Linked DNA regions of Magnetofaba australis IT-1. The protein of the gene in region 2 binds, or shares a complex with, the protein of the main gene of each other region. Links are inferred from orthologs where the notes say so. Each region holds a gene or a part of one and is shown on either strand. Other genes may lie near its edges. The genes, in order: rpsG and tig.

Region 1 (3,434 bases), on a different replicon or contig from region 2:
TCATTGGAGTCCACATCGTGGTAGGAGCCATCGAACAGAGTGGCTTTCACGTCAACCACCGGGTACCCGGCGATCACGCCAGCCGACAGGGAGTCTTCGATCCCCTTGCCCACCGCCGGAATGTACTCCCGTGGCACCACGCCGCCCTTGATCTCGTCGATGAACTCGAAACCGGCGCCGGGCTCATTGGGCTCCAGCTTGACCCAGACGTGACCATACTGACCACGGCCACCGGTCTGACGCACAAACTTGCCTTCCGACTCCACCGTGGCCTTGATGGTCTCACGGTACGCCACCTGAGGCTGACCAACGTTGGCGTCGACTTTGAATTCACGCATCATGCGGTCGACGATGATCTCCAAGTGGAGTTCGCCCATGCCGCTGATGATGGTCTGGTTGGTCTCATGGTCGACTTCCACCTTAAAGGAGGGGTCTTCCTGGGCCAGACGCTGCAGCGCGACAGACATGCGCTCCTGGTCAGCTTTGGTTTTAGGCTCCACGGCGATGGCGATAACCGGAGCCGGGAAGTCCATCTTTTCCAGAATGACAGGGTTCTTACCGTCACACAGGGTGTCGCCGGTGGTGGTGTTCTTCAAGCCCACAGCGGCTGCGATGTCGCCAGCGCGCACTTCGCTGATGTCTTCGCGCTTGTTGGCGTGCATCAGCATGATGCGGCCCAGACGCTCTTTACGGTCCTTGGTGGAGTTATTCACATAGGAACCGGACTCAGCCACACCGGAGTAGACGCGGAAGAAGGTCAAGGTGCCGACGAACGGGTCGGTCATAATCTTGAAGGCCAACGCCGAGAACGGCTCGTCATCGTTGGGCTTGCGTACGCAGGGCTTCTCGTCGTCGCCCGGCTCGATGCCTTCAATGTACGGGGTGTCTTCCGGCGAGGGGAAGTAGGCCACGATGGAGTCAAGAAGAGGCTGCACGCCCTTGTTCTTGAAGGCGGAGCCGCAGAACACGGGGACAAACGCGCTGGCGATGACGCCTTTGCGGATGCAGCGTTTAAACTCATCCCGAGGGATCTCTTCACCCTCCAGATACTTCTCCATCAATTCGTCATCCTGCTCCAGAGCGGTCTCCAGCAGCGCCTCACGGTACTCGGCAGCTTCATCGGCCATGTCGGCGGGGATCTCAGCGATTTCGAACTTGGCTCCCATGGAGTCTTCGTCATAGAGAATCGCGTGATTCTCCACAAGATCCACGATGCCGACCAAGTCATCTTCAGAACCGATGGGCAGCTGAGCCGGAATCGCTCGAGCGCCGAGACGATCTTTCATAGTCTGGACAGCGCGCAGGAAGTCGGCGCCCATGCGGTCCATTTTGTTCACGAAGGCGACGCGGGGGACGCCGTAGCGGTCGGCCTGGCGCCACACGGTTTCGGACTGGGGCTGCACACCAGCCACGCCGCAGAACACTGCCACAGCGCCGTCGAGAACACGCAGGGAACGCTCCACCTCAATAGTGAAGTCCACGTGGCCCGGGGTGTCGATGATGTTGATGCGGTGATCCTGCCAGAAGCAGGTGGTGGCCGCTGAGGTGATGGTGATGCCCCGCTCCTGCTCCTGCTCCATCCAGTCCATGGTGGCTGCGCCATCGTGGACTTCGCCGATTTTGTGCGAGCGACCGGTGTAGTACAAAACACGCTCGGTCACCGTCGTCTTACCGGCGTCGATGTGCGCCATAATACCGATATTGCGCACTTTATTAAGCGGAATCTCGCGAGCCATCGCCCTGTCCTCTGTCCTGTCCGTCTATCCTGATTCGTTCGCTTACCAGCGGTAGTGGGCGAACACTTTGTTGGCTTCGGCCATGCGGTGCGTATCGTCGCGCTTCTTGACGGTAGCGCCGCGATTATTGGAGGCCTCGATCAACTCGGCGGCCAGGCGTTCACGCATGGTCTTTTCTCCACGAGCGCGGGCATAACCCACCAACCAGCGGATGGCCAGGGTCTGACGACGCGCAGGGCGCACTTCGACCGGCACCTGGTAGGTGGCGCCGCCGACGCGGCGAGAGCGCACTTCAACGCTGGGGCGGACATTGTCAACCGCCTGTTTGAACACAGCCAGAGGCTCTTCTTTGGTGCGCTCTTCGATCAGTTCCAGCGCGCCGTAGAACACACGCTCAGCCAAGGACTTCTTGCCATCCAGCATGAGGCAGTTCATGAACTTGGTGACCAGCTTATCCCCGTAGCGGGGATCGGGGAGCACTTCCCGTTTGGGAACATCGCGACGGCGTGACATATGCCGGACTCCTATCAAACGATTCGAATACAGTAAGGTTCGCAATCCAACGCAAGCGCGTGGAGACCAGTTTACTTCGGACGCTTGGCGCCGTACTTGGAGCGAGCCTGCTTACGATCTTTCACGCCTTGGGTATCAAGGACGCCGCGCAGGATGTGGTAGCGCACGCCGGGCAAGTCCTTCACACGACCGCCGCGAATCAGCACCACAGAGTGCTCTTGCAGATTGTGGCCTTCGCCCGGGATGTAGGCGGAGACTTCAAAACCGTTGGTCAAACGCACGCGAGCGACCTTACGCAACGCCGAGTTGGGTTTCTTCGGCGTGGTGGTGTAAACGCGGGTGCAGACGCCACGTTTCTGCGGGCAGGCCTGCATGGCCGGAACGTTGTTTTTCTTCTTCTGTAAACGACGCCCCTGACGCACCAACTGATTGACTGTGGGCATAACGATTCTCTCCACGAAGTCCACAACGGCGACGACCACTATCGCGATCGCACGCAACAAACAGAAGACCAAACAGAGAATCAACTCCGTTCAGGTCACACGAGTATAAAAAACAGGAGGTAACGAACTTTTAAAGCCACTTGCCTGAGCTCGCGCTTGTCGACAGAGTCACAAGGCGATGCAGGATGGCTGACGTCACAACATCCTTCCGACGTTCTAAGGACCGGCTTGGGAGGCCGGTGAGCCCGTTAGAGTCCGGCGAATATAGTAGAATCGCCGTCTTCTTGCAAGGGCTTTTTTCGGGTGGGGTGAATTTTTCTGACCCCACCCGAAAAAGGCGGTGAAATCTATGTAACTTAGTGGGAAGCGAGCTCCGCTTTTTCTTCTTCAGAGGGCGCGTCATAGGCGGCAAAGCCCTCACGCGCGCGCCCGGTGCCTGCGGGCACCAGACGGCCCACAATCACGTTCTCCTTGAGACCGTTGAGCGTATCGGTGCGGCCGGAGATGGCCGCCTCGGTGAGAACGCGGGTGGTCTCCTGGAACGAGGCCGCAGAGATGAACGACGGCGTAGAGAGCGATGCTTTGGTGATGCCCAGCAGCAACGGCGTACAGGTCGCCGGACGGCCGCCGCGCTTCTCGGTCTTGAGGTTCTGACGGTCGAAATCGACCCGCTCAACCTGCTCGCCCACCACGAAGGTGGTGTCGCCCGGATCCATGATCATCACCTTCTGCAGCATCTGAC
Region 2 (2,882 bases):
CTGGCCTGACCCTGGAAGCCGCCCAGAGGTTGGTGGATCATCACCCGCGCATTGGGCAGGGCCAGACGCTTGCCTTCGGCGCCGGCGGTGAGCAGCACCGCGCCCATGCTGGCGGCCTGGCCGATGCACAGGGTGCTCACCTGGGGGCGGATGAACTGCATGGTGTCGTAAATCGCCATGCCCGCCGTCACCGAGCCGCCGGGGCTATTAATATAGAGGTGGATATCCTTGTCCGGGTTCTCCGACTCCAGGAACAGCAGCTGCGCCACCACCAGGTTGGCCATGTGCTCTTCCACCTGACCCACCAGAAACACCACCCGCTCCTTGAGCAGGCGGGAGTAGATATCATAAGCCCGCTCACCGCGGTTGGTGGATTCCACCACCATAGGCACCAAACTCATACAGACTCCTTTGGGTTACATTGGCCTTTTGGTTGCCTCATCCCGCCACTCCATGCGGGGTGTTTGGCGTCAGCGCGGCGCCGTGGCACGCGCTTGAATCACATTGTCTGCCGCCACTCCGGCCAGCATTTTTCCCCCAGTAATTGTGCAATAGTCATCGTGCAATTTCTACGCCGCCAGCGGCGTCGGCGTGCGCCCCAATCGGCCCAACACCTGCAAAACCGCGCCTCTTGGGGGATTTTACGCCCACCAGTGTTGAGACAGAGAGGTCATCAAAAGGTGTCGACAAATCGACAAAATTGATGACAACGCCACATTTTGTCGTGTGGGCGCACTCAACCAAGACTCCCATGATGCGCAAAAGGCCCGGCAAGGGGCAACCCCTGCCGGGCCTTGCATGCCCGTCGTTTGCAAAAAATTTGCGCGCGGATTACGCCGACTGACCCTCTTGACGCTCCATCAGCGCCTCAAAGGAGAGCGATTCGTCGCTCACTTCGGCCTGCTTGATGAGCCAGTCGATCACTTTCTCTTCCAGAGCGCCGCCTTGGATCTCTTCCATGCGCTTGGGATCTTCGCGGAACATCTTCTTGATCTGCTCGGCCTGCTCGCCCTGCACATAGGAGGAGACCAGGGCGTCCAGACGCGCCTCGATGGCGGCGTCGTCCACCTTCAGCTCCTCTTTGCGGGTGATGGAGCCCATCAGCAGGCCCAGGGTGACGCGCTCGCGGCCCTTGTCCTGGAACTCGGCGCGCATCTCCTCTTCGGGGATGTTGAGCTGATCGGGGTCGATGCCCTGCTGCTTGTACTGGGCCTTCATGCCCTCCACCAGACCATCGATCTCCTGCTCCACCAACTGGCTGGGCAGATCCACGGGGTTGGCTTCCAGCAGTTGGCGCATGATCTGCTGTTTGAGGTCGTTCTGAATGGTCTGCTGGGCGTCCTGCTTGAGGCGTTTTTCGATCTCTTCGCGCAGCTTCTCCACACCGCCGTCGGCGATGCCCGCCTTCTTCGCCAGCTCGTCGTCCACCGCCGGCATATTGGCCTTCTTGACCTCTTTAATACCGCACTTGAACACCGCTTCCTTACCCGCCAGCTCTTGGCTGTGGTAGTCGGCGGGGAAGCTGACGGTCACATCCTTCTCTTCGCCCGCTTTAACGCCCACCAGCTGCTCTTCAAAGCCAGGGATGAAGCGGTTGGAGCCCAGGTCGAGGACGTAGTCGTCGGCCTGACCGCCGGGGAACAGTTCGCCGTCAATCGAGCCGGAGAAGCTCATGCGCACCTGGTCGCCCATTTCCGCAGCCTCTTCGGAAGGCTGGTATTCGGCGTGGTGCTGCTGGATCTTCTGGATCACCCGCTCCACGTCCTCGCCGCCGATCTCCACATTGGCGCGGGTCAGCTTCAGGCCGGTGTAGCCCTGGGGCTCAATGGTGGGGAAGATCTGGATCGAAGCGGTGTAGGTGAAGTCCGCGTCTTTGGTGACGTCGCCCACCTTCAGGGTGGGCATGCCCACCGGACGCAGGGACTGCTCGGAGAGCGCCTGGGGATAGGTGGTCTGGAACAGACGCTCGGCCACATCGTTCTTCACCGCGTGGCCGAAGCGCTGCTCGATGACTTTGCGCGGCACGCGACCGGGGCGGAAGCCGGGCAGTTTGGCCTGCATGGCCAGTTTGCTCAGCTCGGCGTCCAGCATGGCGTTGACTTGCTCGGCGGGCACAGTGATGATCACGTCGCGATCAAAAGCGCCTTTTTCTTCGACGGTGACTTGCATGGGTGAATTTCCGTGGTGTGGTTGACTGAATGACGGCAAGGCCCGCAGCGTTGCCGCCCGGCGGGTCTTACAGCAGTGATGAGACGGTTTTGGTGCGAAAGGGGGGACTCGAACCCCCACGCCTTGCGGCGCCGGATCCTAAATCCGGTGCGTCTACCAATTCCGCCACTTTCGCGCAGGCGTCGACAAACGACGACGCCCCATACAAAGAACCCGGCCTGGGGCCGGGATCTGATGCCAAGCAACACGCGGCCTGAGTGGTCATTCAGAGCGTGGGCTGTATAAAAATGGGGCGAAGGACGGGGTTCGAACCCGCGACCACCGGAGCCACAATCCGGGGCTCTACCGACTGAGCTACCTCCGCCACATGGGGTCTTGTCCAACACAACGCCCGGGGGCGTTAATGACTCCTCAGACCCGCCACTGAAGTGGATTCGGGATACTAGCGCCAATGGCGCCGTTTTGCCAGAAAAAAATCACGCCGAAAAAAAATCCTCCGGCAAAGCAGCGCGCCCCCGCCCCTACTCCGCTTTTTGCAGCGTCTCCTGGAATTTGGGAATCTGGCTCTGCAGACCCGCCACGCTCTCCACGTCCAGCACAAACGCGATGCCGGTGCCCGGTTTGGCGAACTCCCCCGCCTCCGAGGCCGCCGCCAGCACCGGCTCCACCAAATGCTGCTCCAGCAGCATCAGAATCACGTCGCGCTGCACGTC

Evidence for each region.
Region 1: the proteins of tig (region 2) and rpsG are in contact, whole or in part, in a crystal structure (PDB 3GTY), measured with the Thermotoga maritima proteins. The link is inferred for Magnetofaba australis IT-1 from one-to-one orthologs. Residues at the interface, in WP_004081061.1 of Thermotoga maritima: Glu122, Val124, Val129, Leu130, Tyr133, Glu188, Gly259, Ile262, Tyr263, Glu266, Ser270, Glu273, Gln274, Glu277, Arg308, Gln311, Ile312, Ser315, Tyr316, Glu325, Arg329, Arg336, Leu363, Phe366, Trp367, Arg373, Leu377, Arg381, Leu384, Glu387; in WP_004081843.1 of Thermotoga maritima: Lys34, Lys52, Lys55, Glu59, Arg62, Gln63, Glu66, Asn67, Lys69, Val71, Arg95, Ala109, Lys110, Lys111, Gly112, Arg113, Pro114, Glu117, Glu121, Ile124, Ala125, Tyr127, Asn128, Asn129, Thr130, Gly131, Lys135, Asp139, Arg142, Met143.

What each region holds. Positions count from the first base shown.
Region 1 is NZ_LVJN01000020.1:1,332,220-1,335,653, reverse strand. The notes cover bases 515-3,434. They hold rpsG (30S ribosomal protein S7), read right to left. Parts: upstream 2,250-3,434; coding sequence 1,779-2,249; downstream 515-1,778. Other genes in these bases: rpoC (DNA-directed RNA polymerase subunit beta'), read right to left, coding at 3,049-3,434; rpsL (30S ribosomal protein S12), read right to left, coding at 2,321-2,692; fusA (elongation factor G), read right to left, coding at 515-1,736. Also shown: more of fusA, read right to left, coding at 1-514.
Region 2 is NZ_LVJN01000021.1:452,247-455,128, forward strand. It holds tig (trigger factor), read right to left. Parts: upstream 2,170-2,882; coding sequence 832-2,169; downstream 1-831. Other genes in the region: clpP (ATP-dependent Clp endopeptidase proteolytic subunit ClpP), read right to left, coding at 1-401; MAIT1_RS20630 (P-II family nitrogen regulator), read right to left, coding at 2,691-2,882. UniProt on the Bacillus subtilis protein: Involved in protein export. Acts as a chaperone by maintaining the newly synthesized protein in an open conformation. Functions as a peptidyl-prolyl cis-trans isomerase.